4 regions of the Quadrisphaera oryzae genome follow, and region 1 is predicted to be linked to each of the others. Evidence: riboswitches for the same ligand, from Rfam matches in the RefSeq annotation. Region 1 holds a riboswitch; each other region holds the start of a gene.

Region 1 (7,146 bases):
GGAACCCGTCGTGCCCGTAGGGCGAGGCCACGACGTCCAGCTCGGCGCCGGGCACTCCGTCGGCCAGCTCCTGGGACAGCGCGACCGGGTAGAGGCGGTCGGTGTCGACGGCCACCACGCGGGTGCGGGCCGTGACGCGCCCAAGGGCCGCGGCGGTGCCGCCGCGGCCGCGACCGGCGTCGTGGCTGTTCATGGCCTCGGTGAGCACCACGTAGGAGCCGGCGTCGAAGCGGCGGACCAGCTTGTCGGCGTGGTGCTCCAGGTAGGACTCCACGGCGAAGCGCCCGCCGCCGCCCAGGGGCTGCTCCCCCGGCTGCGCCGACCGCCCGAACCGCGCGTCCAGCTCGGCGGCGGAGCGGTAGGTGGTGTGGGCGACCATCCGCGCCAGCCCCAGGCCGCGGTGGGGGCCCTCACCGGGGGCGGCGTCGTAGTAGTCGCCGCCGTTCCAGCCCGGGTCGGAGCGCACCGCCGCCAGCTGCGGGGCGCACCAGGCGATCTGGTCGGCCGTGGCCCGCGCCGTGGTGGCCACGGCGAGCAGCCGCTCCACGCGGTCGGGGTGGGTGACGGCGTGCTCGACGGCGCGCATGCCGCCCATCGAGCCGCCGACGACGGCCGCCCAGCGCTGCACGCCGAGGACGTCCGCCAGGGCGACCTCGGCGGCCACCTGGTCGCGGATGGTCAGGTAGGGGAAGCGGCTGCCCCACGGGCGGCCGTCGGGCGCCTCGGACGACGGGCCGGTGCTGCCCTGGCAGCCGCCGAGCACGTTGGGCGCCACGACGAACCAGCGGTCGGTGTCGATGGCCAGCCCGGGGCCGACGAGCTCGGACCACCAGCCCGGCGTCGGGTGGCCCGGCCCGGCCGCCCCGACGACGTGGCTGTCGGCCGTGAGCGCGTGGCAGACCAGCACGGCGTTGCTGCGGTCGGCGTCCAGGCGCCCCCAGGTCTCGTAGGCGAGCCGCACCGCGGGAAGGGACCCCCCGGCCTCCAGGGCGAGCGGGCCGAGGTCGGCGAACAGGCGGTCGCCGACCGGGTCCCCCTCGCGCCAGCCGCCGCTGACCGGCAGCTGCGCCCGGGCCGGGCGCGCTCCCGGCCGCGTGGCGCCGGGCCCCTCCCCGCGGGCGGCCCCGCTCATGCGCCCTTCGCGGCGGTGAAGCCGGCCTCGAGGTCGGCGAGGATGTCCTCGATCCCTTCCAGGCCCACCGCCAGGCGCACCAGGCCGGGGGTGACCCCCGCGGCGCGCTGCTGCTCGGCGTCCAGCTGGCTGTGGGTGGTGGAGGCCGGGTGGATCACCAGGCTGCGCACGTCACCGATGTTGGCGACGTGGCTGTGCAGGCCCAGCCCCTCCACGAAGCGGCGGCCGGCCTCGGCACCGCCGTCGATCTCGAAGGCCACCACGGCGCCGACACCGCGCGGCAGCAGCTCCTGCGCGCGCTGGTACCAGGGGCTGGAGGGCAGGCCGGCGTAGGAGACGGACAGCACCTCCGGGCGCTCCTCGAGCCACTGCGCCACGCGGGTGGCGTTGGCCACGTGCCGCTCGATGCGCAGGCTGAGCGTCTCCAGGCCCTGGGCGATGAGGAAGCTGTTGAAGGGGGCCAGGGACGCTCCCAGGTCGCGCAGCAGCTGCACGCGCGCCTTGAGGATGTACGACAGGTTGGCGCCCAGCGGGCTGCCGACGCCCAGGTCCCGCGCGAAGACGAGGCCGTTGTAGCTGTCGTCGGGGGTGGTGAAGCCCGGGAACCTGTCGCCCTGGCCGTAGTCGAACCGGCCGCCGTCGACGATGATGCCGGCGATCGCGGTGCCGTGGCCGCCGAGGTACTTGGTGGCCGAGTGGACGACGACGTCGGCGCCGTGCTCCAGCGGACGCAGCAGGTACGGCGTCGCCACCGTGTTGTCGACGACCAGCGGCACCCCCACCTCGTGCGCGACGCCGGAGACGCCCCTGATGTCGAGGACGTGCGAGCGGGGGTTCGAGACCGTCTCGGCGAAGAAGGCCTTGGTGCGCGGCGTCGCCGCGGCCCGCCACGCCTCCAGGTCGTCAGGGTCCTCGACGAAGGTGACCTGCACGCCGAGCTTGGGCAGGCTCCGCTTGAGCAGGTTGTACGTGCCGCCGTAGAGGCTGGCACTGGCCACCACGTGGTCGCCCGCCTCGGCGACGTTGAGCAGCGCCAGGGTCTCGGCGGCCTGCCCCGAGGAGACCGCGAGCGCGCCGACGCCTCCCTCGAGGGAGTTGACGCGCTGTTCCACCACGTCGGTCGTGGGGTTCATGATCCGCGTGTAGATGTTGCCGAACTTCTTCAGCGCGAACAGGTCTGCGGCGTCCGCCGCGTCGTCGAAGACGTAGGACGTCGTGGAGTAGATCGGCAGGGCGCGGGCGCCGGTGGCGCTGTCGGCCGTCTGGCCGGCGTGGATCTGCCGCGTCTCGAAGGACCAACCGTCGTTCACAGGTACTCCCCTGACCTCAGGGCCAGGGCGCGACGGGCCAGCGCCCGCCGGGCCCGTGGCCCGCGCTTGCCGCTGCCCCGGTCGGGGAGCGGCCAGGTCATCACCCGGGGCACCCCACCGCGGGCGGGGGTTGCCGGCCAGCGAGCCGGGGCTTCGCGCTGGCGCTCATGACCTCATCGGAGGATAGGCAGCGCCGCAGCGGCACTCCACCTCGTCTCAGCATGTGGACACCACTGTCACCCCACCGGCCGGTCCTCCCCGTCACCCCGTCAGCGGCGCGCCGCGCTCCCGGCCGCGCTCCCGGCCGCGCTCCCGGCCGGGCGGCGGCAGACCGATGCTCACGGCCTGCAGGACCAGCGCGGACAGCGAGTGCCCGGGGTCGAGCTCGAGCGCCGCCTCGGCCCAGACCCCGGCAGCCGGCGCCGAGCCGGCGCACCAGGCGACGTACGCGGCGCACCCCGTGGCCGCGGCGCGCCAGGAACCGGTCGCCCGGCGGGCCAGCTGCTGCAGCACGGCGAGGGCGGCGTCCGGGTCCGCAGCGGCCCCGGGGGCCGCCGCCAGGTCCGGCAGGGCCTGGGGCACCGCCGTCGCCAGGAGCTGGTCGCGCAGGGGCAGGCGCCGCAGGCCGTCGAGCAGCTCCGCCGCGCTGGCCGCGGGCAGGCGCAGACCCGCGCCGGGTGCGGCGGTCTCGTCCGCGAGCAGGCGGCTCCAGGTGCGCCGGAGGGCCCTGCTGCCGGGCCTGCCGCGCGACGCCAGGTCGGCCAGCGCCTCGGTGACCGCGGCATCACCGGCGTCCTGGGGACCGCTCGGCTCGTCCGGGCCACCCGAGCCACCCGACCCGGCCGCCGCCACCGCGGTGCGCAGCCCGCGCTCCCAGCCCGCGCGGTCGGCGGGGAGCACGCGCCCGGCGAGGACCATCTCCGCCGCCACCTGCGTGGCCCCGAGGCGCTCCAGCGGGAGGCCCTCGGCCGGGCAGCAGCCCCGGTCGCAGGAGTAGGAGTAGAGGCGCCCGCGGTGGAGCAGCCACGGCTCGGGCTCCACACCGGCGCGGACGAGGGCAGCGCACACGTGGGCGGCGCGGTCGGCCCCTGGCAGGGGCAGCAGGCCGTCACCGGTCCAGGACCGCGGCCGCGGCACCTCCGGCCCGCCCCGGAGCGGGGGCACCAGGGACAGCCGGCGGCGGGTGCCCCTCTCCGCCGGCGGGACGCACCCCTCGTCGGTGACCACGGCGACGAAGCACCGCCCGGCGCCGTCCGCCACCACGTGGCGGACCACCGCGTCCACCACCTCCGGCTCGTCCACCGCGGCGACGTCCACCCTCCCCACCACCCCGGTGCGCCACCTCGGAGGCCGCAGGCTGACCACCAGCAGGCTCTCGCGGGGGCGGAAGCCGAGGGTGTGCTCGGCGAGGGACAGCACCTCGAACGGGCTGCTGCTCCTGATGACGCTGGCTCCGGGCTGCTCCACGGGGTCAACGCTGGTGGCCGCGGCCCCGGCACCAGAAGGCCTGCGGGGCGCCTGTGGACGGACCGCCGCCTCGACCCCTCAGAGCCCCGCCTGTGGGCCGATGACGGACCTCGCCCTCAGCCGACGACGTCCCCCGGCACCACGGTCGAGCGGCTGCCCCGCCCCTGCCACCGGCGGCGCGGGGACGCCCCGGCCGAGCGCTGCCGCTCCTCCCACGCCAGGAACGCCTGTCCCTCCGACAGCAGGGACCCGGCGAGCCAGGCGAGGACGGCTGCGTCGTCGGCGAGGCCCACCGGGCCCAGCAGGCCCTCCGGCAGCAGGTCGACCGGCGAGGCCACGTAGAGGGCGGCACCCGCCATGAGCGCCAGGCGCCCCCGCGAGCACCCGGTGTACCGGCCGGTGACCACGGCCGGGACGAGCCGCGGCACGCAGGCGAAGACCGCCGAGGTGCGCGGGCCCCCGCGGGCGCGTCCCCGGCGCACGGCCCACCACAGGGCCCGTGCGGCGCCGGGAGCGCTGCGCGCCGCTCGCGGCGCGCCCGGGCTCACCGTCCCGCTCCCCCCGTGACCTCGCCCGCGCTGCCGCGGCGCAGCGGGAACGCGGCGCGGGCGGCCTTGGCGGTGCGGCGCAGCGCGTAGGCGTCCAGGCCCGCGCCGAGCAGGCCGCCGGCCAGCGGCAGCCCGCGTCCCAGGCGCGACAGGCTGGAGCGTCCCAGGCGCGACAGCAGCTGGAAGCCGATCGCCTTGTTGAGCACCGCGAGCCCGGGGCCGGCGAGCTGCTTGCGCGCGAGGCGGGTGACCAGGCCCCCGGGACCGGCGAGCCCGAACTTGGTCAGCAGCGCACCGCCGTCCTCGTCGGCCAGCACCAGCAGCACCGCCGAGCGGACCTCCTCGGAGGACAGGTCGTAGCCGCGCAGCGCCGCCGTGCCGGCCACCGTGCGGGTGGCGATGACGTAGTAGCCCAGGAGGTTGGCCGGGAGCGCGACCGGCAGCGTCACGAAGCCGCCGAGGCCCGTGACGAAGCCGCCGACGGCCGCGGAGCGGGTGGAGGAGGAGACGAGCGCGTCGATCGCGTCCTCGACGTCGCTGTGCTTGCGCCGGGCCGCCGCGGCGGCGTCGGCGGCCGGGGCCAGCGGTCCGGCGCCGTCGATGCCGAGGTCGACCAGGCGGCGCACCAGCTGCGTGGCGGCCTGCGACAGGCGACCCCGGTCGGCGTCGTCCGACGCCTTCGCCAGCGCCTCGTCGGCGGCGGAGTCCTCGTCCTTGGAACGGCGCAGCAGCGGCATGGGCCTAACGGTAGGCCCGGTGCTGGGGCCACGGCGCGTCGAGATCGCGCAGCTCGGACCAGCCCCGCTCGCGCGCGGTCCACGCGGCCAGCACGCCGGCCACCAGGCTGGGGCTGTTGAGGTCCCCGGCCAGCACGGCGTCGCGCGCGGCCTCCAGCGGCACCCACGTGGAGACCATCCCCGCCTCCTCGGCCTCGCGGTGGTGCCGCTCGGCCTCGGGCACGGGCGACAGGTCGCGCGCCAGGAACAGGCGGAACGCCTCGTCGGAGCCGCCCGGGGACAGGAACCAGTCGAGCAGCACGTGGTAGCGGCCAGCCCGCAGGTCGGCCTCCTCGGCCAGCTCGCGGGCGGCCGCCAGGTGCGGGGGCTCCCCCGCCACGTCGAGCAGGCCCGCGGGCAGCTCCCACAGCAGGTGCTCGACGGGGTGGCGGTACTGGCGCACGAGCAGGATGCGCTCGTGCTCGTCCAGGGCCAGCACCCCGACGGCGCCGGGGTGGCGCAGCAGCTCGCGCGTCACCGTGCCGGAGCCCAGCGCCCCGCCCTCGACGCCGTCCAGGGCGACGACGTCGCGGACGAGGTCCCACACGTACCCCCGGTGGAGCACCTCGCTGGTGCGCGGGGCCGAGGTCACGAGCTCGTCGCGCGGGGCTCCCGAGGCCCCGGCCGTGGCGCTGGCCGGAAGGCCAGCGCCACCCCCGTCAGCACCGCTCACGCGGTGACCTCCAGCAGCCGCTCGGAGGCCTGGCGCGCCAGCGCCGCGGCCACGAGCCCCTGGAACAGCGGGTGCGCGCGGTCGGGGCGGGAGCGGAACTCGGGGTGCGCCTGGGTGCCCACGTAGTACGGGTGCACCTCGCGGGGCAGCTCGACGTACTCGACCAGACCCCGGTCGGGCGAGGTGCCGGAGAAGACCAGACCGGCCTCCTCCAGGCGCCCGCGGTAGGAGTTGTTGACCTCGTAGCGGTGGCGGTGCCGCTCGGAGACCTGCGTGGAGCCGTACGCCTCCGCCACCACCGAGCCCTCGGCGAGGACGGCGGGGTACAGGCCCAGGCGCATGGTGCCGCCGAGGTCGCCGTCGCCGGAGACGATGTGCTCCTGCTCGGCCATGGTCGCGATGACCGGGTCGGACGCGCCCGGCTCGAACTCGGTGCTGGAGGCGCCCTCGATGCCGGCGACGTTGCGCGCGTGCTCGATGACCATGCACTGCAGGCCCAGGCACAGCCCGAGGGTGGGCACCTGGTTCTCCCGGGCCCACTTCAGCGCGCCCAGCTTGCCCTCGATACCGCGCACGCCGAAGCCGCCGGGCACGCAGACCGCGTCGACCCCGGACAGCTCGCGGCGGGCGCCCTCGGGCGTGGTGCACGTGTCGGAGGCGACCCAGCGCAGCTGGATCCGCGCGTCGCAGGCGATGCCGCCGGCGCGGATGGCCTCGGTGACCGACAGGTAGGCGTCGGGCAGGTCGATGTACTTGCCCACCAGCGCCAGCACCACGGTGTGCGCCGGGCGGTGCACCCGGCGCAGCAGCTCGTCCCACGCGGTCCAGTCGACGTCGCGGAACGGCAGGTCGAGGCGGCGCACGGCGTAGGCGTCCAGCCCCTCGCCGTGCAGCACCTTGGGGATGTCGTAGATGGAGGCGGCGTCCACGGCGTTGACCACGGCGTCCTCGTCGACGTCGCACATCGCGGCGATCTTGCGCTTGACCGACTCCGGCACGGTGCGGTCCGAGCGCAGCACGATCGCGTCGGGCTGGATGCCGATGCTGCGCAGCGAGGCCACCGAGTGCTGGGTCGGCTTGGTCTTGAGCTCGCCGGAGGGGCCCAGGTAGGGCACCAGGGAGACGTGCACGAAGAAGCAGTTGTCGCGCCCGATCCGCTGGCGCACCTGGCGCGCGGCCTCGAGGAACGGCAGCGACTCGATGTCACCGACGGTGCCGCCGACCTCGGTGATGATGACGT
Region 2 (7,146 bases), on a different contig from region 1:
GTCGAGCGCATCGCCGCGGCCGGGCCGCTGGGCGCCGCCCTGGCGGCCCAGGTGCGCCAGTGGTGGGAGTTCTGGGACGAGCCGTGGGGAGTCCCGCACGACCCGGTGACCGCGCTGCTGCTCGTGCAGCCGGAGCTGCTCGAGCTCGGCCCGCCGGGTCGCGTCGAGGTCCACGACCGCGGCGCGGTGGTGCACCACCCCGACCCGGCGGGCACCGTGCGGGTCGCGCTCGGCGTGGACGCGGAGCGGGCGGCGGCAGCGGTCGTCCGGCGCGTGCTGGCCGGCTGCCACCGCGCCGGCGGCCGGGAGCGGGCCTGAGCCCCCCACGGCTGGCGACCGCCACCTAGCCTGCGCGCATGACCGCGCGAGACCTCCGCCTGCTCCCCAAGGCCTCCCTGCACACCCACCTGGAGGGCTGCATGCGCCCTTCGACGCTGGCGGAGCTGGCGGCCGGGTACGGCATCCCCGTGCCGGAGACCCGCGGCTACGGGAACTTCGGCGCCTTCGCCGGCCTGTACGACGCCGCGGCGCAGTGCATCAAGACCGAGGACGACCTGCGCCGCGTGGTGCGCGAGGTGGTCGAGGACGCCGCCGCCGACGGTGCGGTGTGGGTGGAGCCGCAGCTGTGGCCGCACTACGAGAGCCCGCAGCTGGCCGACGCCGGTCAGATCCTCGACGTCGCCCTCGACGAGGGCCGCTCGACGGCGGCGCGCCTGGGCGTGGGCTTCGGGCTGATGGTGACGGCCATCCGGGTGCTGCCGCCCGAGGACGCGGAGGAGCTCGCGGAGCTGGCCGTGACCCGGGTCGACCACGGCGTGGTCTCGTTCGGCCTGGCCCACGACGAGGTGCTCGGCCCGCCGGCGCCCTTCGCCCGCGCCTTCGCGGTGGCGCGCGCCGGGGGTCTGGTCGCGGCTCCGCACGCCGGGGAGCTGCTCGGGCCTGACAGCGTCCGCTCCGCCCTGGACGACCTCGGGGCCGGCCGGATCGCGCACGGCGTGCGCGCCGTGGAGGACCCGGCGCTCGTCGAGCGCCTGGCGGCCGAGCGCGTGTGCCTGGACGTCTGCCCCACCTCCAACGTCCTGCTCGGGGTGGTCCCCTCCCTCGCCGAGCACCCCCTGCGCCGGCTCCTGGACGCCGGAGTGCCCTGCTCGGTCAACACCGACGACTCCCTGCTCTTCGGTCCCGGCCTGCTGGAGGAGTACGAGACGGCCCGCACGGTGCTGGGCCTCGACGACGCGCAGCTCGCCGCCGTGGCGCGCAGCGGCATCGAGGCCGCCGCGCACGCCCCCGCGACCCTGGTCAGCGGGGCGCTGGAGCGCGTGGAGGCGTGGCTGGCCGGCTGAGCGGGTCCGCAGGGGGCTGGTCGGTGGACACCGGCCAGCCCCCTGCGGACGAGCGTCCCGGGTGGTAGTTTCGGTCCACCGAAACCCGGGCGGCACCACCGCCGCCCGAGCCGTCGTCGAGGAGGGCTCCCGGTGTCCACCGCTGTCGTCGTGCTCGCCGTCGCGCTCGCCGCCCCGGTGCTGCTGCTCACCCTGGCCCTCGCCGTCGCGGCCGCCCTGCCGGCCCTGCGCCCCCGGCTGCGCGCCCGCGCGCCGCGGGTGCTGCGCGAGCCGGTCGACCTCGCCGGAGCTCACGCGGACGTGGAGCGCCAGGCCCCGGAGTGGGCCGCGGCCCTGCGCTCCTGAACCTTCCCGGACGCGCCCGCCGGTCGCGTCCGCGGTTTCGGCCGGCCGAAGTCCCCGCGGGCGTTCGCCCAGGTCAGTGGCCTTCTTTTCGGGCGACCGAACTGCTTGGCCCCCGCCGCAGGACCCGCTAGCGTCGTCATCGGCCCGCCGCGCGGGCCACCACGACTCGTCCTGACCGATGGCGGTGAGCTGGTCGCGGGCCCCTCGGGTCCCCGGCTCGCCGCCTCCTCGCCGCGCCCGCACGGGGGCGGCGACCTGCTGCGGAGGCACCGCGTGCTGCTCACCCTCGTCCTGCTGCTCGGCTGCGCCGTCCTGATCTACCTGGCGTGCGAGTGGTTCGTCAACGCCGTCGAGTGGCTCGGCGTGCGCATGGCCGTCGGGTCGGCCGCCGTGGGGACCGTGCTGGCCGCCGCTGGCACCGCCCTGCCCGAGAGCGTCGTCACGCTCGTCGCGGTGCTGTTCGGCTCCGAGGAGACCGGCGCTGACGTCGGGGTCGGCGCGGCGCTGGGCGGTCCGCTCGTCGTCGGCAGCCTGGCCTACGCCGTGGTCGGCGTGGTGCTGCTGGCCAACCGCCGCGCGGTCCGCCGCAGCGCCGGCAGCCGTGTGGTGGCCGCGGAGCGGGTCGGAGCCGCAGGAGCGGCCACGGGCTCCTCCCGGGGCGGGCTCGCGGTGGCCGCCGGCGGACCGACCGCCGCCGAGACCGCCCAGCTGGCCGAGCTCGACACGCGCTCCCTGGCGCGCGACCAGGCCTGGTTCCTCGTGAGCTTCGCGGTGGCCGCGGGCCTCGGCCTGGTGGCGTTCGCGGTGAAGCCGTGGCTCGGCTGGGTGTTCTTCGGCGTCTACGCCGTCTACTGCTGGCGCCAGGTGCGCGCCGGCGGCGAGACCCACAGCGCGGAGGACCTCGAGCCGCTGAAGGCCCAGCCGAAGCGCGAGCGGCCGAGCACCACAGCCGTCGTCGTCCAGGTGGTCGTCTCGCTGGCCGTCATCTTCGCGGCGTCGCAGGTCTTCGTCGGGCAGCTGGAGTCGCTCGCCCCCCAGCTGGGGCTGTCGGCGTCCCTCGTGGCGCTGCTCCTGGCACCGATCGCCACGGAGCTGCCGGAGATGCTCAACGCGCTGATCTGGGTCCGCAAGGGCAAGGTCTCCCTCGCGCTGGGCAACCTGGCGGGCTCCATGGTCATCCAGGCGACCATCCCCACCGGCCTGGGCCTGGCCTTCACCAGCTGGCACGTGCAGGGCCCGCTGCTGCTGGCCGCGGTCGCCACGCTCGCCTGCGTCGGCTACCTGCTGGTGCTGTTCACCACCCGGCGGGTCAGCGCGGTGCGCCTCGCGGCGGCGGCCTCGGCCTACGGCGCCTTCGCCGTCGGCCTGGCCCTCACCACCTGACCCCGCGCCTGGGCGCACCTTCCGCGGCACGTGCGGCTCTCGCGGCGCGCTGGGCGCACGTGCCGCGGAAAGTGCGACGAGGGGGTCAGCGCTGGGGCGCGGCAGTGGCCTGGGTGTGCGTGCCGATGGCCCAGACGAACGGCGGCGTGGTGCCGTTGACGGACCAGTCACCCACGATGCGCGTCTTGTAGATCACCGGGTTGTGCGAGGCGACCGTGCGGGCGTTGCGCCAGTGCCGGTCGAGGTCCTTCGCGCGCGACGTGCCCGAGGCGCCGAGGGTGTTGAACAGGAGCGTCGCGGCGCGCGGGACGCTCTCCGAGAGCACCACCTGGGCCTGCGCGGTGGCGATCTCCGCGCGGACGTTGGCGGCGAGGTCGGCCTCGCTGTCGCGGTCGTGCGCGGTGTCCGCCGCCCCCTGGACGGCGGACGCGGCGGCCAGCGCGATCGCGCGGGCGGCGAACGCGACCGAGGAGATCTCCCCGGCCACCGCGAGCACCTGCGGGTCCTCGCGGACCACCGGTGCCAGCCCGTGGCTGTAGGAGCGGGTGCGCGAGCGCACCTCGTGGGCGGTGTCGCGCTCCACCGCGGCGGCGATGCCGGCGTGCACCGCCAGCAGCACCAGCTGGTAGAGCGCCGTCTGGTAGCGGAACCTGTCGTCGAACGGCGCCAGGTCGTCCTCCGCGACCACCGCGTCCTCGAGCACCAGCGTGCCGGTGCCCGTGAGCTGCTGGCCGAAGCCGTCCCAGTCGTCGCTGACGGTCACGCCGGGCTGGTCCAGCCGCACGAGCGCCGTGACCGTCCCCGCGGCGGCGTCCCCGGCCTCCTGCGCGGCCACGGTCGCCTCGTCGGTGAGCTGGGCGACCACGTCGGTCCACCCGGCGTAGATCGTGCCGGTCGTGTAGTACTTGCGGCCGCTGACGCGCCAGCGGCCGTCGGCGTCGCGGCGCACCTTGGTCGACTGGCCGCCCAGGGTGGTGCCGCCCGTCTCGCTCCACGCGTTGCCGGTCCACTCCCCCGCGGCGACGCGCGCGAACCACGCGTCGCGGTAGGGCCCCTCGGGCAGGGAGAGCAGGTGCTCCACCCACGCGACCTGCCCGCGGAAGATCTGCGGGAGGTTGGAGTCGACTGCGGCCAGGTCGATCATCAGCTCGGTGAAGGAGACCAGGTCGAGGCCGTCACCACCGTGCTCGACGGGCACGCGCAGGCGCGTGAAGCCCGCCGCCACCAGGGCTTCCACCTGCTCGCGCGGCAGCTGGTGGTCGACCTCGCGCTGCACCACGTCGCGGACGACGGCGTCGAAGACCGGCTGCAGGCGGGCGCGGGCCGCGGCGAGCCGCTCGGCCTGCGTGGTGGGCTGGGCGGTGGGCTGGGCGGTGGGCTGGGTGGTGGTGCTCATCGACAGCGCTCTCCTCGGCGATCGGTGGTCGTCACCGGGCGCCGCTGCCCGGGACCGACGAGGAGGAGCGCGTCGTTACCGGGCGCGGACGCCTGGTCCGGTCATCACCCGGGGCACCCCACGACGCGGGGGTTGCCGGCCAGCGAGCCGGGGCTTGGCGCTGGCGCTCATGACCTGGGCGGCACCGTAGCGTCAGGGCACCCGGGCGGTCCAGGCAGGGTCGAGGTACTTGCGCTGCGCCAGGTCGCGCGCCGCCGCCAGCTCCGCCTCGGTGACGTCCCCGTCCACGAGGCCGTACCGCGAGCGGAACGAGGCGGCCATGGCGCTGATGACGTCCTCGCGGGCCATGCCGGTCTGGGAGCGCAGCGGGTCCACGCGCTTGGCAGCGCTGGTGGTCCCCTTGTCGGAGAGCTTCTCGCGGCCGATGCGCAGCACCCGCAGCATCTTGGTGGCGTCGATGTCGTACGACATCGTCACGTGGTGCAGCACCGCGCCGGGCCTGCGCTTCTGGGCGGCGCCCGCGATCTTCCCCGCGGCGGAGACGATGTCGTTGATGGGGCGGTACTCGGCCCGGACCCCCAGGTCCGCGAGCGCCTCCAGCACCCAGGCGTCGAGGAAGGCGTAGGACTCGACGAAGCCCATCCCCGCCACCAGGGACGACGGCACGGTCAGCGACCACGTGATGGTGTTGCCGGGCTCGGCGAACATGGCCCCGCCGCCGCTGATCCGCCGCACCACGTCCACGCCGAGCTCGCCGGCCGCCTCCGCGTCGACCTCGTTGCGCAGCGACTGGAAGCTGCCGATGATCACCGTCGGGCGGTCCCACTCCCACACCCGCAGCGTCGGCCCGCGCCGCCCCTGGGCCACCTCCTCCAGGAGCACCTCGTCGAGGGCCATGAGCAGCTCGGGGCTCTCCGGCCCGCGGTGCACGAGCGACCACGCGTGGTCGGCGAAGCCCGTCGCCCGCGCCAGGGCCCGCCGCACGACGACGGCGACCGCTTCCGGCGTCACCCCGACGAGCACGGCACCGGCCGGCAGCGCGGAGCGGACCCGAGCGGCCAGGTCGGCGGCCTCGGTGTCGGCGGGCAGCCCCTCGAGCGCGGCGTCGATCGCCTCGAGGGCGTCGTCCGGCTCCAGGAAGAAGTCGCCCGAGATGCGGACGTCGCGCAGCACTCCCCCGGCGCTCAGCTCGTGCGGGCCGGTGACCTCGAGGTCGACCACCACCAGCTTGCCGCCGGGGACCTTGTACTCGCCGTGCACCGCGGCACCTGCTCCCTGGTCAGACGACGATGGTGGAGACCGGCAGACCGGGGTCGGTCGCCAGGTCGAGCGGGGAGGGGCCGAGCCCGTCGGCGAGCGCCAGCGCGCCGAGCGCGGCGACCATCGCGCCGTTGTCGGTGCACAGCCGCAGCGGCGGCACGCGCAGCGCCAGGCCCGCCGCCTCGCACCGCTCGGCGAGCAGACCGCGCACCCGCGCGTTGGCGGCCACGCCTCCGCCGAGCAGCACGGTCTGCACGCCGCGGTCCTGGGCTGCGCTCACGGTCTTGCGGGCCAGCACGTCGGCCACGGCCTCCGAGAAGGAGGCGGCGACGTCCGCGACGAAGGGCCCGTCCACCTCGCCACCGGCGCGGCGGTGCGCGTCCACCTGGCGCGCCACGGCGGTCTTGAGGCCGGAGAAGGAGAAGTCGTAGGGGTGGCGGCGCAGGTCGTGCGCGGCCGTCAGCCCGCGGGGGAAGGCGAAGGCCGCCGGGTCGCCGGACTCGGCGGCGCGCTGCACGTGCGGACCGCCGGGGTAGGGCAGGCCCAGGAGGCGGGCGACCTTGTCGAAGGCCTCCCCGGCGGCGTCGTCGAGGGTCTGGCCGAGCAGCTCCACGCGCAGCGCCCCCACCCCGGTCCCGGCGGGGCTGCGGACGTCGAGCAGCTCGGTGTGCCCGCCGGAGACCAGCAGCGCGACGCTGCGCTCGGGCAGGGCACCCGAGACCAGCACGTCCACAGCCACGTGCGCGACGAGGTGGTTGACGCCGAGCAGCGGCACGTCGAGCGCCAGCGCGAGGGCCTTGGCCGCGGCCACGCCGACCAGGAGGGCGCCGGCGAGGCCGGGCCCGGCCGTGACGGCCACCGCGTCGACGTCGGCGAGGGTCGCACCCGCCTCCTCGCACGCGCGGCGCATCGTCGGCAGCAGCGCCTCGAGGTGCGCGCGGCTGGCGATCTCCGGGACGACGCCCCCGAACCTCACGTGCTCGTCCACGCTGCTGGCCACGGCGTGCCCGAGCAGCTGCGCACCGCGAACGAGAGCGACGCCGGTCTCGTCGCAGGAGCTCTCGATGCCCAGCACGAGCGGCGCGGCAGGGTCGGCGGTACCGGCGGCCAGGGTCACCGCCCCACCCTACGAGCGGTGGGTCTCGGCGCCGGAACGGGCTCCGGAACCCCCCAGGCGCAGGCGCAGCACGTGCGCGTCGACGTCCTCGGGCTGGTAGTAGCGCCGGCGCACCCCGATCCGCTCGAACCCGCGGGCCGCGTACAGCGCCGCGGCCGGCGCGTTGTCGGCGCGGACCTCCAGCAGCACCGCGCTGGCGCCGCCCTCGCGCGCCGCGGCGACCAGGGCGTCGAGCAGGAGCCCGCCGACACCGCGCCGCTGCGCCCCCGGCGCCACGGCGAGGGTCTGCACGTCGGCGTCGG
Region 3 (7,146 bases), on a different contig from region 1:
GATGGCGTCGGCGTGCTCGGCGGCGAACTCCCGGCCCTCCTCGGAGTCACCGGCCTGGAAGACGACCGGCCGACCCTGGGGGCTGCGGGGCACGGTGGTGTGCCCGGCGATGTCGAAGAACGCGTCGCGGTGGGAGAACGCCCCGGGCCCGGGGGCTCGCAGGAACCGGCCGGTGGCCTGGTCGGCGAGGACCTCGTCACCCCGCCAGGAGTCGAACAGCTCCAGCGCCGTCTCCAGGAAGGAGCGGGCGCGGTCGTAGCGCTGGTCCGCCCCAAGGAAGCCGCCGCGGCGGAAGTTCTCCCCCGTGAACGCGTCCCAGCTGGTGACGACGTTCCACGCCGCCCGACCGTCGGAGAGGTGGTCGAGGGTGGCGAACTGGCGTGCCACCTCGTACGGCTCGTTGAACGTCGAGTTGATCGTCCCGGTGAGCCCGAGGTGCGTGGTGACGCCGGCGAGCGCCGCGAGGATGGTGAAGGTGTCGGGGCGGCCGACCACGTCGAGGTCGTAGATGCGTCCGGCGTGCTCGCGCAGCCGCAGCCCCTCCGCGAGGAACATGAAGTCGAGCTTCCCGCGCTCGGCGGTCTGCGCGAACCTGACGAACGAGTCGGGGTCGATGTGGCTGCCCGCGGCGGGGTCGGACCACACGGTGGTGTTGTTGACACCGGGGAAGTGCGCCGCGAGGTGCACCTGGCGCTTGCTCATCTGCTGACCCCCTGGGCGTAGCGGTTGGCGGGACGCGGCAGGCCGAGGCGCTCGCGCAGGGTCGTCCCGGCGTACGCGGTGCGGAAGGCGCCGCGGCGCTGAAGCTCGGGCACGAGCTGGCGGGTGATCGCCCGCAGGTCGTCGGGGAGGACGGCGGGCCGCAGCCGCAGCCCGTCCAGCCCCGCTTCCCGCCACGCCAGGGCCAGGTCGGCGAGCTCGCCGGGCGTTCCCGCGAAGACCAGCGCGTCGCTGGTCTGCGCCAGGGGCGCCCCGGCGGTCCCGTCGAGGCGGGCCAGCCGCTCCGCTGCGGCCCCCGGGCGGGGGTCGAGGACGACGACGACGTCGCCGAGCAGGCGCAGCGGCTGGTCGCCGAGCCCGTCCGGCCAGGCCGGCTGGACCTCGCGCTCGTCGCGGACGGCCGCGACGAGGCGGCGCGCGTCGTCGTGGGGGGTGAGGAAGCCCAGGTCAGCGCAGCGCGCGACGAACCGGTGCGCCACGGGCACGTGGGACAGGGCCGCCACGAGCGGCTGGCCCTGCGGCGGGCGCTGGGTGATGGCCGGGCCGCGCACGGAGAAGTGCGGGCCGGAGAAGTCGATGGGGTGGAGCTTGGCGGCGTCGACGAACCGGCCGGTGGCGACGTCGCGGATCTCGGCGTCGTCCTCCCAGGAGTCCCAGAGGCGGCGGAGCACCTCCACCCAGTCACGGGCCTCGTCGAGGGCGTCGGGCAGGTCGGGAGCGGGGCGGCGGCCGAACTGGGCGGCCTCGTCGGGGCTCAGGGAGACCTGCACGCGCACCCCAGCGCGCCCGCGGGTGGCGTGGTCGAGCGTGGCGACGGCCTTGGACAGGTGGAACGGCTCGGTGTGCGTGGCCGTGGCGCTCGGCACGAGGCCGATGTGCTCGGTGACCAGCGCGAGCCGCGCCGCGAGGAGCACGGCGTCGAGGCGGCCCACCACCACGTCCGTGCGGTCGGCGGACTGCACGCGCAACGCGTCCTCGATGGTCACCAGGTCGAGCAGACCTGCCTCGGCCTCGCGGACGAGGTCGGTCCAGTAGGCCGCGGTGAACAGGTCGCGCGGACGGGCGGTGGGCTCGCGCCAGGCGGCGGGGTGCCACCCCGCGCCGTCCAGCGCGAGGGCGAGGTGCAGGTGCTGCGTGCTCACGCCGTGCTCAGCCCCGGCGGGGGCGGGCTTGTTCCAGCGCCCCTCACGCGGCGGCGGCCGCTGCCGCGGGCTCGCCGAGGCGGTCGCGCAGGTCGGCGCCGCGGTAGGAGCGGCGGAAGGCCCGGCGGCGCTGCAGCTCGGGCACCAGGCCGCGGGTCACGCCCCGGACGTCCCGTGCCGGGTCGACCGGGTGCAGCCGCAGGCCTGCCAGCCCAGCGGCCCGCCAGCCCAGGGCCAGGTCCGCGAGCTGCCCGGGGGTGCCGGCGAAGACGCGCGCGCCCTCGGGTGCGGTGCTCGGCGCCTCCCCGGTCGAGCGCTCCCAGCGCTGCCGGGCGCGGGCGGAGCTGTCGTCGATGACGACGACGAGGTCCCCGAGCAGGTGGCGGGGCGCGCCGGCGCTGCGGGCCGCGGCCACCAGCTGCTGGGCGTCCACCGTGGTGCGCGGCGTCACGAAGCCGAGGTCGGCGGCGTCCGCGGGCAGCGCGCGGTGGTCGCGACCGCCGCGTCCGGGCAGAGCCACGACGGGCAGGCGACTGCCGGCCGGCCAGCTGCGGCGCACCGCCTGCACCCAGCCCTGCTCGTCGGCGGGCACCGGGACCCGCAGGAGCACCCCGGCGCGGCCGGGGGCGGTGGTGTGGAGCTCGTGGACGGCGCGGGCGATGGTCCACGGCTCGGTGCGCCCGGCGTGCACGGTGGGCAGCAGCCCGACGGTGCGCGTGGCCGCGGCCAGCCGGACGGCGGCCAGGACGGCGCCGACCCCGCCGCCGAGGCCGCTGCCAGCCTCGTCGGGAGCGCGGTCCTCGGGCGCGTCGAGGGTGACGAGGTCGAGCAGGCCGACCTCGGCCTCGCGGACGTGGTGGACCAGCTCGGCGGTGGTGGCTGCGGCGGTGCCGGCTGAGGGGAGGCTCGGTCGGGCGCCGTCGAGGGCGAGCGCCAGCTGGATCTGCGACACGGGTGGACCTCTTCCGCCCCGGACGGGGCCTCGCGCTTACCGGCCTCCGCTGGCAGCGGGGTCCGGTCGGGTCGTCACCTGGGGCACCCCGCCGCAGAGCGAGGGTTGCCGGTCAGCTAGCCAGGGCTTGTCGCTGACGCTCATGACCTGTGGGACTGGTGGAACGTGTGGTGCGGGACGAGCGTGACGGATCGGGTGCCGGCCCGTCAAGGGCGGACTCACGGGCCGGCCCGGCAGATCGCGGTGGCGGCCCCCGACCGTCACGCGAGGGTGTTCACGCTCAGGACCGCGGTGAGTTCGTCGTCGAGGCGCTGCCGGTCGCGGTGGGCCCGGTGCTCGTGGCGCGCGTCCTCAGCCCGCGGCCTGGTGGTGAGCTCCACGCTGTCAGCGACGGGCTGGGCGAGGTGCTGCGCGTCCGGCTCTGAGGCCCGCGGGGTGCGCGGGGTGCGCGCCTGTGACGCCGCCTCGGTCTGGCGCTGCTCACGGACCAGAGCCGCCTGGGCCTGCGCCAGCGCACCGCCGGCGAAGTCCACCGCCGCCTGGTCGATCTTCATGACCTGGGCGTCGGCGCGCTGCAGGGCGTCCGTCCGCAGCCGCTCCACGGCCTGCGCGTACGCCTTCTGCGCCCGCTGCACGGCTTGTTCGGCGGGGGTTCCGCTGGCCGCGCCGCCGCGGCCGGGCAGGCGCAGCGACCCGGCCGAGATGGCCTGTGCGCTCATCGCCGTCGGTCCTCCTCGCCGGTGGTCGGTGCGGGAGCGGGCTGCTCCCGTCCGTGATCCGCATCGGCGGCCGACGCCGCCGCTGCGGGCGCCGGCCGGCCGATCACCCGGCCGGACGCACACCACAGTCGTCGTGAGCCCCGGGGGGACGGGCTCAGGAGGAGACGACGCCGCGCACGCGGTGGCCCGTGGCGATCGACTCCCCCGAGATCGCGGCGGTGCGCGGGGAGAGGAGGAAGGTGACGAGGTCGGCGATCTGGTCCGGGCTGGACTCACCGCCGCGACCGGGCTGCACCTCGGCGGCCGGGGTGGGGGTGACGGTGCCGGGGCTGACGGTGTTCACCGTGACGCCCGTGCCGGCGACCGCGTCGGCGAGGTTCTTGGCCACCACGATGAGCGCCGCGTTGCGGACCGCGCCGGTGGTGTTGCCGGTGAGGAAGGCGTTCTGCCCGCTGATGCCCACCACGCGCCCGTAGCCGGCCGCGCGCATCACCGGCAGCGCCGCGGTGGCCAGGCGGAGGAAGACGACGGCCTTCGCGTCGAACGCCTCCAGCACCTGGGCCGGGTCGTCGTTGCGGGAGGCGTCCAGGGTCTGCGCGCTGGGCGCGGCCGTGACCACGAGGCCGTCGAGCCGGCCGTGCCGGGCCAGGACGGCCTCGACGGCAGCGGCCGCCGAGGCGTCGTCGCGGGCGTCGAGGCGCAGGCGGGTGCCGGCGTCGTCGGGGTCGGTGGAGCGGGAGGCGACCACGGCGGTGGCGCCCTCCTCGGTCAGCCGCCGCACCACGGCGGAGCCGATGAGCCCCCGCCCACCGACGACGAGCACGACGCGTCCACGCAGGTCCAGGTCCACGGGTGAAGGCTCAGCCAGGCGACGGCGCCGCGCCAGCCGAGGCGACGGCGCCCTGCACCCGCCGCCCCGCGCGCGCACCCCACCAGGGCCCTCCGGCCCTGTGCCGCCCGTCAACCACTGCCTACGGTCAGTCACATCCCCAGGTCACGGCGTGGTGCACCCCGCGCTGCGACCCCGACGCACTCCGGCAGAGCGGAGCGACCATGACCACCTCGACCCTCGAGGCGTCCGGACCACGCCCGCTGCTGGCGGTGGCGGTGGCGGTCCACCCACCCGCCGGCGGCGTCTCGCTCTGCGTCGTGACGCTCGTGGGGGACCTGGACCTCGTGTCCGCTCCCCGGCTCCGACGCGCCACCGAGGAAGCGCTGCCGGACGACCGCCAGGCAGCGGGCGTCCGCGACGTGGTGGTGGACCTGACCGACGTCGGCTTCGTCGACTCCGCCGGCCTCGGAGCGCTCCTCACCGCGCTGCGCCGCACCACCGTCCGCGGCGGACGGTTCGCGGTGGTCGGCGCCAGCGAGCAGGCGAGGCGGCTGCTCACCCTCACCGGCGTGCACCGCGTCATCTCCCTGCACGCCACCCTGGCCGAGGCCGTCAAGGCCCGGGAAGCTCGAGGCTGACCGGGCCGGTCCCGCCGGCCAGGGCCCGCCGGTAGCGCCGGCGGTACACGCGCCGGGCCACCAAAGCGCCATCCTGCCGATCATCTGACGGGCGCGGTGAGCGGATCCGGTGCCTGGCGGCTGCGGCCGGTGTCGCTGGCGACGGCGAAGCCCTCGCGCACCCAGTACTCGTAGCCGCCGACGAGCTCCTTCACGCAGCCGTAGCCGGCTCGCGCGAGCGCCAGCCCCGCGCGGGTGCTGCCGTTGCAGCCGGGGCCCCAGCAGTAGACGACCACATCGGCGTCGGGGTCGGGGGCGTGCTCGCCGATGCGGTCGGTGAGCTCGGCGAGGGGGATGTGCACGGCGCCGGGGATGCGGCCGGCCGCCCACCCGGCGGCGGAGCGGACGTCGACGACGAGCGGCGCCGCACCGGAGGCGCGGGCGTGGGCGAGGTCGGCAGGGTCGGTCTGGTGGGCGAGGCGCGCGGCGAAGAAGTCGGCGGCGGAGGTCGCGGGGCTGGTCATGACGTCCATGGAAGCGGGGTGGCGCTGCGCTGGACAGGGGTGTTCCACGGCGGTTGAGCCCTTGCGCCGTGGATCCGCTGGCATCCTGGCCTGCGTGCCGTCGAACCCGCAGATCGTGCTGGACGCCGTCGACCGGGGCGTCGTGGAGGCCCTCCAGAAGGACGGGCGGATGAGCGTCGCGGACCTCGCCCGGGCGGTGAACCTCTCCCCCAGCGCGACCGCGGACCGGCTGCGCCGGCTGACCGACCTCGGCGTCATCACCGGGTACACCGCGGTGGTCGACCCGGAGGCGCTCGGCTACGCCGTGCAGGCGTTCGTGCGGCTGGCGTACCCGAGCGGCAACTACAAGCCGTTCCACGACCTGCTCGCCGTGCTGCCCGAGGTGGTGGAGGCGCACCACGTCACCGGTGACGACTGCTTCATCCTCAAGGTGCTCGCCCGCAGCATGCGCGACCTGGAGCGCATCACCGGGAAGCTGGCGACGCTCGGCGGCATCACCACGAGCGTCGTCTACTCGAGCCCGCTGCCCCGCCGGGACCTCACGCCCGCCTGACCGCCCCCACCCCGTTGGCCCAGGGTGGCCCTGGTCCCCTGGGAGTGGACCAGGGCCACCCTGGGCCATGCCGGGAGCGGACCAGATCCACCCGGGGCAGGTGGACGACGACGAACGTCGGCGGCCACGCTCGTCCGATGGGACGCGGCCTGCAGAAGGCGATGAACGACGGCCGGGGCGAGGCGGGCGCGCTCGTCGGCGCCCAGCGCCCACCCCGTCCCGGACCGCCGGCTGCAGCAGCATCGGCGCCGCCTCCCCCTGCACGGAGCCTCGCGCTCGCCACCCCTGGCGGCGCGGGTCAGGAGGCGACCAGCTCGACCTCGTAGCCGTCCTCGTCCTCGAGGTAGGCCGCGCAGTGGTCAGGCCCCCCGGCGAAGGGGTGCTGCTCGGGGAACAGCAGCCGCCAGCCGTGGCCGGCAGACGCGGCGACCAGCGCGTCGAGCTGCTCGCGCCTGCCGGCGTGGAAGGCGAGGTGGTTCAGGCCCGGTCGCAGGCGCTCGTGCCGCTCACCCACCAATGCCGGGGACTGCTCGAGCACCAGGTAGGTCGCGCCCAGCCGGAAGCTCGCGCCTCCCTCCCACGCCTGGAGGGGCACGTGCCCCAGCTCGCCGAGCAGCCACGACCAGCGCGGCAGCGCCCGCGCCAGGTCCGGCACCCACAGCTCGACGTGGTGCAGCGCGCCGCGCGGTGGCGAGGTCCCGTTCACGCGGCGCCGGTCGGGCGCAGCAGCGATCGGAGGGCCGTGACCTGCCGGTCGTCCAGGCCGAGCCACCACAGGTAGGCCTCTGACCCGCCCCACCGGGCGTGTACGTGGTCGAGCATCGCGTCGATGTCCGGACCACCTCGCCGACGCGGCGGCGGTGCCGTCGCCGGGTCGACGACGGGCCTGCCGCTGCCGGCGCGGTGGTAGTCGTCGACCACGGCCTCCCGCTCGACGCCCGCGAGGTCGAGCAGCAGTGCGGCCACCATGCCCGTCCTGTCGCGACCGGCCGCGCAGCACACGAGGACGGCCTCGGCGCTCGGTGCGCTGACGGCGCGGTCTGCGAGGTCAGCGAGGTCAGCGAGGGCGCCGAACACCAGCGCCAGG
Region 4 (7,146 bases), on a different contig from region 1:
GTCACGGGAACGTCCCTCCCGGAGCTCCTGGACCAGCGCCTGTTCCGGCCGATGGGCGTCAGACGGGCCGAGTGGGACCGGCTCGAGAGCGGAGAGGTTTTCGGCTTCCACGGGCTGCACCTGACGACGGAAGCCGTGGCGGCGTTCGGCGAGCTCCTGCTCCGGGAAGGACGCTGGGGAGGGCAGGAGCTGGTGGCCGCCGACTGGATCCGAGCCGCGACCTCCTGCCAGGTGCCCACGGTGCAGCCAGCGGAGGACCCGCTGGCGGTCGACTCCGGGTGCGGGTACGGGTACCAGTTCTGGAAGTCTCGCAGCGGCTTCCGCGGCTACGGGGCCTACGAGCAGCTGTGCCTGGTCTACCCCGAGCACGACCTCGTCGTCGCCATGACCGCAGGTGACGGCCCGAGCGGAGCAGCGCCGGGCGCGGTGCACGACTGCCTGCTCCCCCAGCTCGACGCACCCGTCGACCACGAGGACGACGACGAGCGGGCGCTGCACCTCCGTCTGGCTGAGCTGGCGTTCCCCGTGGCCTGCGGGTCAGGTCCGGACGGGCGCAGCGTCGTCGCCGGGGTCGACGCCACGCCACGGGGCTCGGCGCTCACGGAGGGGACGACCGTGGAGATCCACCCCGAGGGCAGCGGGTGGGGGGTGCGCCTCGGCCGGTCCACGACGGTGCTCGTCGGGCACGGCCGGTGGAGCGAGAGCGCACCTCTGGGGCGCCCGGTGGTCGCCTCCGGCGCGTGGCACGGCGGCACCTGGAGCGCGGATCTCTTCGTCATCACGAGCCCGCACCGCGTGCGGCTCACCGTCGACGCCGAACGGGGGACGGCCACCGCGGTGTGGAACACCGTTCCGCTGACCAGCCCCGATCTCCTCGCCCACGTGACGGATCCGCTGGTGACGCGGCGCGGCGTCTCGTGATGCACACCCCGTCTGATGCCCGACGGGTGACCCTGCGCCTGCTCGCCGAGCGCATCGCTGCGCAGCGGGCCCCGCTGGTCGTAGGGATCTCAGGTTTCTGCGGGCCGGGAAGTCGACGCTGACCCGGGCCCTCGTCGAGGCGGTTCCCGGTGCGGTGCGCGTGCGCGGCGGCCGTCGTCGTCGTCGACGTCATCGGGCTTTTCCACCCCGGCGTGCTGGACGCTCTCGACGTGCGGGTGTGGGTGGACGTCGAGCTGGACACGGCGACGGCGCAGGGCAAGGCCCGTGACATCCGGCTCGGCAGGGACCACGAGCGGCTGTGGGACGAGGTGTGGGTCCCGAAGGAAGGGGACTTCACGGCCCGGTTCCAGCCTCGCGAGGCGGCGGACGTGGTCTTCACACCTCCAGGAGGCTGAGCAGCTCGCCCAGGTGCGCCGCGGTGTGCGTCGGTCTGGCTCCCTCCGGCAGGTCACGGCCCCGGCGGTCCACCCAGACCGTGCGGATGCCGAGGGCGGCCGCGCCGGCGACATCGGAGGTCAGCGAGTCACCGACGTGCAGAACATCCTGAGGCGCCAGGCCCAGCGCCCGCAGCCCCATCTCGAAGGGCTCCGGTCGGGGCTTGTAGGCGCGGGCGTCCTCGCTCGTGACGACGGCCTGCACCTCGATGCCGTGTGCGAGGAGCGCGGCGACCAGGTCGTCGGTGTCGATGTTCGACACCAGGCACACGGGGACGCGGACCTCGCGCAGGAACGCCAGGGCATCGGCGAAGGCGGGTGGGCTCCGCCAGAAGGAGTGCAGCCGCTCGACGAGGGAGCCGGCCTCCTCGACTGCGCGTCGCGAGCCGAGGGCCTCCGCCGCCGCCGCGAGGGTCTCGCGGGCGAGGAAGGCCACGCGGGCGCAGATCGGCGCGAGCACGTCGTCGTCATCGTGGAGGACCGTCCCGTAGACGTCCAGGAGCAGGCCCTCGCACCGCACGGCACTGATGATCGGCTCAGGTGAGGAAGTCGTCCACCTGCAGGTCGTGCGCGACGAAGGGCCGCAGGGTCGGCGCCAGCTCCTGCAGCAGGTCCCGCACGGTGGCGGCCGCGTCCGGGACGAAGGTCAGCAGCGCCGCCGTCTCGGTGGTGTCGCCGCGCGGTGGCCCGGCCCACACCGCGTCCGCCAGGGACGCGGCGATCCGCTCGATGCAGTCGTCGAGGACGAGCCCCGGCTCCCCGGGGTGCTGCTCGAGCGCCGTGAGCTGGCCCTCCACGGCTGCGGCCCAGCGCTCGGGCTCGTCGGGCGCCAGGAACAGCAGGACGTCGTACGACACGCCCTGCATCTTCCTGCGGCCAAGGGCCCGAGGTGAAGACCTGCGGGGGCCTCCCGGGTCCGGGCGCCGACCAGGCTGGTCACCTGGCGCGGCGGCTGACCTCGGTCAGTCCCGGGACTGACCGAGGTCAGTTGCGTCGAGGTGGTGCTGGACCGGCGCATCCGCACCTGACCGAGGTCAGCTGCGGGACCGCCACAGCTCAGCGCGGCCGCAGCGCCGGGTAGGTCGCCGGCAGGCGGTCGCGGCCGGCGCCGAAGATCCGCGAGCGCAGCGTGCCGGTCTTCACGGCCGGGTCGTACAGGCCCCGCGCGGCCAGGGCCGGCACGGCCAGCTCGGCGAAGTCCTCCAGCGTCCCGGGGCTGAGCAGCGGGTTGAGGATGTAGCCGTCGAGGCTGGCCGCCGCGGCGTGCTCGCCCATGGCGTCGGCCACCTGGTCGGGGGTGCCGACGAAGAAGAGGTCGCCGCCGCGCGCCACCGAGGAGAAGCGCTGGCGCACCTCGCCGGCGGTCAGCGGCGGGGAGCCCGGTCCGGCCTTGAGCACGTAGCTGGACAGGCCGTTGGTGGTGGTGCTGAGCGGCTCGTCGTCGGCGTACCGGGAGATGTCGATGCCGGTGTCGCCGGAGTAGGAGACCAGCTGGGCGCGCAGGCGGTAGGTGCTCTGCAGGTCGTCGTACTTGGCCTGCGCCTCAGCCTCGGTCCGACCGACCACCACACGAGCCAGGGCGAGGGCGCGCAGGTCGTCGGCGTCCCGGCCGAGCGCAGCGGCGCGGGCCCGGACGTCGTCGAGACCAGAGCGGATCTTCAACGGGTCGGCCATGGGCAGCAGCAGCACCTCGCCGTGCCGGGCGCCGAACTCCCTGCCGCGCGGCGACCAGCCGGCCTGGAACAGGGTGGGCGTGCGCTGCGGCGACGGTGAGGTCAGCGCCGGGCCGTGGACGCGGAAGTGCTCGCCGTCGTGGTGCAGCGCCCGCACGGAGCCCGGCCGGGCCCAGGTGGCGCCGGCCTTGTCGGCCACCACGGCGTCGTCGTCCCAGCTCTCCTCCCACAGCTGGTGGGTGACGTGGAGGAACTCGTCGGCGCGGCCGTACCGGTCGGCGTGGGCCAGCTGCTGGTCCAGGCCGAAGCTGCGGGCGGCGCTCTCGAGGTAGCTGGTGACGACGTTCCAGCCGGTGCGGCCACCGGTGAGGTGGTCGAGCGTGGCGAAGCGCCGGGCCAGGGAGAACGGGTGCTCGTAGGTGGTGGAGGCCGTCACCACGAAGGCGAGGTCGCGCGCCACCTCGGCGAGCGCGGGCACGTAGGCGAAGGGGTCGTTGGCGGGGGCCTCGACGGCCTCCCCCACGGCGGCGTCGAGGGAGCCCTCGTACACGTCGTAGAGGCCGAGCACGTCGGCGAGGAAGAGGGCGTGCAGCCCCGCCTGCTGCGACGTGGTGGCCACGTGGCGCCAGCGGTCGAGGCTGTTGACGCCCACGCGGTCGTCGGCGGGGTGGGTCCACAGGCCGGGGGCGCCGCCGCAGCCGACGCTGGCCTGCTCGTAGAGGGCGACGACGAGGGGCTTGCTCATGCGGGGACCTTCTCTGCGCTGGACGAGGACGCACCGCGGCGCAGGCGGTGCACGAGGTAGCAGGCGGCGGTGAAGACGACGCCGATGATCGTCGCGGTCCGCTGCGCCCCGTCGAACAGGGACGCGACGACCGAGACGGCGCACGCCACCAGCACGAACAGCGGCGCGAACGGGTACCAGCGCGAGTGGTACGGCAGGGAGGCCGGGTCGACCCCGGCCGCCCGTAGACGCCGGCGCTGCACGAGCTGCGCGAGCGCGATGACCGCCCACACCGCCACCACGGCGAAGCCCGCGACCGACACGAGGACCACGTACACGGTGCCCGCCGCGACGTACGAGCTCACCAGCGACACCAGGCCACCGGCGAGGCTGACGACCACCGCCAGCGCGGGGATGCCCCGCCGGTCGGTGCGGGCGAAGGCCTTCGGCAGGTCACCGGCGAGGGCCAGCGAGCGCAGCAGCCGGGAGCAGGCGTACAGCCCGGACACCCCGGCGGACATGAGCGCGGTGATGATGACGACGGCGATGACGTCAGCGGCGTACGGGATGCCGGAGGCGGCGAAGACGGTGACGAACGGGCTGCTCTCGACGGACTCGTCGGCGCTGCCCAGCTGCGCGTACGGCACGAGCGCGGCCATGACGACGATCGCGCCGATGAAGAAGACGACCAGCCTGACCATCGTGGTGCGGACGGCCTTGGGGACCACGCGGGCCGGGTCGTCGGTCTCGCCCGCGGCGATGGCGATGAGCTCGGTGCCGGAGAAGGCGTAGAACACCGCGAGCACCGCCACCAGCACGCCGCCGATGCCGGCGGGCAGCAGCCCGTCGGGCGTGACGAAGTTCGACAGCAGCGGTGCGGGCGCCCCGGAGGCGCTGATCCCGACGATCGCGAGCGCCCCCACCACGATGAAGACGACGACGGCGGTCACCTTGACGCCCGCGAGCAGGCTCTCGGTGTCCCCGTACAGGCGCACCGGCGCGAGGTTGACCGCCAGCAGCAGCGCCGCGAACACCGCGCACCACACCCAGACCGGCACCCCGGGGAACCAGCGCTGCATGAGCAGGCCCGACGCGGTCAGCTCCGAGCCGATGGCGGCCACCCAGCACAGCCAGTACAGCCACGCCGTCGTGAAGCCCGTGCCGGGCCCGAGGATGCGGTGGGCGTAGACGTGGAAGCCACCGGACTCCGGCATCTGCACGGCCAGCTCTCCGAGGCACGTCATGAGCTGCCACGCCACGAGGGCGCCGATGACGTACGCGATGACGGCGCCCAGTGGACCCGCCTGGTAGATCGTGTAGCCCGACGAGATGAACAGCCCGGACCCGATGACGCCGCCGAGGGCGATCATCACCAGGTGCCGGGTCTTCAGGCCGCGGTGCAGGTCCGCTGCCTCCGGCACGGTGCTCGTGCTGGCAGAGGTGCTCGCTCGGGCAGGCGCGTGCGCCATGACGTCTCCTCGCAGGTCCGCTCTTGCCGCGCGCTCTGCGCGGCCGGGTCTTCACCTGGAGCACCCCACGCGGACGAGGGTTGCTGGGCAGCCAGCCAGGGCCTGAGGCTGCCGCTCATGACCGGGACCGGACTCTAGGAGGAGACTGACTGACCCGTCAAAGACGGATGGGCGTGTCCGGTCACCGCCTTGCGCCGAGGGCGAGGTGCGCGGCCATCACCGGTCTCGTTCACCGCGCCCTGGGCGAGACGACCACCGAACAGGGCGTCTGAGACTCGGTCACTCGACGTCACGGCGCTCGTAGCGACATGGGGCAGGGTGTTCGGTCAGTGGTCGTGGGTGAGACGCCTTGGCGCGAGATCGTGCGCAAGCCTGAAGCTGACATGGGCCAGGTCGGCCCGTGTCAGCTCACGGGGCTTGCACCAGCAGCAACGGTCGGAGCTGCGCAAGCGGCAGTCCGTCGAGCGCAGACTGCAGGTGGGGGTCGTCCACGTGACCGTCCAGCTCGAGCAGGCCCCCGCCCCGACCGGCGACCTCAGCAATGGTCCGAGCCAAGGCACCGCGCAGCACATCCACCCCAGTCAGCTGAGGCGGGACGCCGGCCGCCGCGACATCACGCACCACCGTCTCCGCGACGACCTCCCACCCGACCTCAGCTGGGAAGACCAGCACCATCGCGATGAGGCGACCGTTCCACCAGACTCCTGAGCTGCACCCCCGGTCCGCTTCCGCCGCTGTCGCGGCGGCGACCGATTCCAGCGCGCGCCGAGGTGCCCCGGTCGGGACCGGCGACCACGAAGCGTGCACCCACAGGTACTGCTCGGCGAAGGCCTGCGCCAGCTGCTCGGCGTCCAGCCTGTCCAGTGACTCGGTCTGCAATCCAGGGAAACCGCTGTGCGCCGCTGCTGCCCTGTGCCGCTCGGCCCAGGCGAGCACGCGATGATCATCAACGTCGACAACCTGCCCTGGGCTGCGCTGGCGAACGCCACCTCCGGCCGCGGCGAGGAATCCCATGGCCGCAGCGTTCGACGGGCGCAGCTTGCTCATGAGCGGCAGTGTCTCGGGCCGCACCTCGCGTACGCCGTCCAGCAGCCGTCGCCCAACCCCCTGGCGGCGCCAGGCGCGGTGGACGTCGACTGCGCAGGAGTACTGGCCCGGGTGGACCCAGTTGCGCGCCACGGTCGCCGCCCCCACGACCCTCCCGTCCCGATCCCCCATGACGGCGACCAGCGTGCGGCGCCATCGCTCGCCGTCGCGCGGTGGCCCGTGCAGCGCGTGGCACTGAGCAACCCACAGTGGGTCGGCGTCGAGGTCAAGCAGGCCGGCGACGACGGGGGCGTCAGCGGGTTCCCAAGCGCGCAACCACAACGCTCCGTCCTCGGCTCCCACCCGGAGATCCTCCCGCAGCTGCGCGCAATGGGGCGAGCGAGGGAACACCGAGGCCGCAATGTGACAGCAGCTCAGGAGGATGGCTGCGGACGGGGCCCCCACTACCCGGCCGGGACTCGAAGCACCGTGGCCTGCGGTGAGTGGTGGTCGGTGCAACGTTGGCTAGGCAGCGGTCGGCTGCACAGGATCCCGCACCTGTGGGAGCGCAATGCCTACGCGCGCGGCGGGTAGGCCTGTACTTGTCGCGCCCACTCCACAGCAGCACGCTGAGCCGTCTCGTACGACCAGGGCACACTTATCACTGACCAGCCAGGCTCGTCCGCCGCCTCGTCCACGGCCGGCTCGGCACACTCCAGCGCCAAGCCGACCAACAAGCGCGCCTCACCCTCATCTCGGACCGTCGCGAAGGCCAGGGTCGGCTCGATGAAGGACAGCCAGTGCCTACCCGTTGCGTCGGCTTCCCGCGGCCAGTCGCTGCCTGAAGTGCCGACGACGTCAGCGACCATAGGCGGCGA

The links. Region 1 has a riboswitch for S-adenosylmethionine ahead of H7K62_RS08655 (bifunctional o-acetylhomoserine/o-acetylserine sulfhydrylase). Riboswitches for the same ligand answer to the same signal wherever they lie in the genome.
Region 2: another riboswitch for S-adenosylmethionine. It lies ahead of H7K62_RS01065 (acyl-CoA dehydrogenase family protein); the one in region 1 lies ahead of H7K62_RS08655 (bifunctional o-acetylhomoserine/o-acetylserine sulfhydrylase).
Region 3: another riboswitch for S-adenosylmethionine. It lies ahead of H7K62_RS05920 (hypothetical protein); the one in region 1 lies ahead of H7K62_RS08655 (bifunctional o-acetylhomoserine/o-acetylserine sulfhydrylase).
Region 4: another riboswitch for S-adenosylmethionine. It lies ahead of H7K62_RS12040 (amino acid permease); the one in region 1 lies ahead of H7K62_RS08655 (bifunctional o-acetylhomoserine/o-acetylserine sulfhydrylase).

The regions. Positions count from the first base shown of each region.
Region 1 covers NZ_JACNME010000004.1:8,836-15,981, reverse strand. Annotated here, with positions in the region: gene metX (homoserine O-acetyltransferase MetX) at 1-1,132, opposite strand, end outside; gene H7K62_RS08655 (bifunctional o-acetylhomoserine/o-acetylserine sulfhydrylase) at 1,129-2,442, opposite strand; SAM riboswitch class IV at 2,500-2,615, opposite strand; gene H7K62_RS08650 (DUF4192 domain-containing protein) at 2,704-3,909, opposite strand; gene H7K62_RS23725 (DUF1232 domain-containing protein) at 4,026-4,457, opposite strand; gene H7K62_RS08640 (hypothetical protein) at 4,454-5,194, opposite strand; gene H7K62_RS08635 (NUDIX domain-containing protein) at 5,199-5,906, opposite strand; gene H7K62_RS08630 (CTP synthase) at 5,903-7,146, opposite strand, start outside.
Region 2 covers NZ_JACNME010000001.1:248,128-255,273, forward strand. Annotated here, with positions in the region: gene H7K62_RS01045 (nucleoside hydrolase) at 1-318, shown strand, start outside; gene add (adenosine deaminase) at 357-1,343, shown strand; gene H7K62_RS01055 (hypothetical protein) at 1,476-1,688, shown strand; gene H7K62_RS01060 (sodium:calcium antiporter) at 1,962-3,071, shown strand; gene H7K62_RS01065 (acyl-CoA dehydrogenase family protein) at 3,157-4,467, opposite strand; SAM riboswitch class IV at 4,534-4,642, opposite strand; gene H7K62_RS01070 (lipoate--protein ligase family protein) at 4,660-5,727, opposite strand; gene tsaD (tRNA (adenosine(37)-N6)-threonylcarbamoyltransferase complex transferase subunit TsaD) at 5,747-6,844, opposite strand; gene rimI (ribosomal protein S18-alanine N-acetyltransferase) at 6,854-7,146, opposite strand, start outside.
Region 3 covers NZ_JACNME010000002.1:520,043-527,188, forward strand. Annotated here, with positions in the region: gene H7K62_RS05910 (NtaA/DmoA family FMN-dependent monooxygenase) at 1-702, opposite strand, end outside; gene H7K62_RS05915 (LLM class flavin-dependent oxidoreductase) at 699-1,862, opposite strand; gene H7K62_RS05920 (hypothetical protein) at 1,906-2,814, opposite strand; SAM riboswitch class IV at 2,842-2,962, opposite strand; gene H7K62_RS05925 (hypothetical protein) at 3,075-3,533, opposite strand; gene H7K62_RS05930 (SDR family NAD(P)-dependent oxidoreductase) at 3,688-4,383, opposite strand; gene H7K62_RS05935 (STAS domain-containing protein) at 4,587-5,003, shown strand; gene H7K62_RS05940 (rhodanese-like domain-containing protein) at 5,084-5,515, opposite strand; gene H7K62_RS05945 (Lrp/AsnC family transcriptional regulator) at 5,601-6,059, shown strand; gene H7K62_RS05950 (VOC family protein) at 6,358-6,765, opposite strand; gene H7K62_RS05955 (tyrosine-protein phosphatase) at 6,762-7,146, opposite strand, start outside.
Region 4 covers NZ_JACNME010000005.1:234,577-241,722, forward strand. Annotated here, with positions in the region: gene H7K62_RS12015 (serine hydrolase domain-containing protein) at 1-921, shown strand, start outside; gene H7K62_RS12020 (hypothetical protein) at 1,071-1,337, shown strand; gene H7K62_RS12025 (HAD family hydrolase) at 1,318-1,896, opposite strand; gene H7K62_RS12030 (hypothetical protein) at 1,913-2,233, opposite strand; gene H7K62_RS12035 (NtaA/DmoA family FMN-dependent monooxygenase) at 2,433-3,794, opposite strand; gene H7K62_RS12040 (amino acid permease) at 3,791-5,194, opposite strand; SAM riboswitch class IV at 5,257-5,365, opposite strand; gene H7K62_RS12045 (GNAT family N-acetyltransferase) at 5,651-6,631, opposite strand; gene H7K62_RS12050 (WapI family immunity protein) at 6,844-7,146, opposite strand, start outside.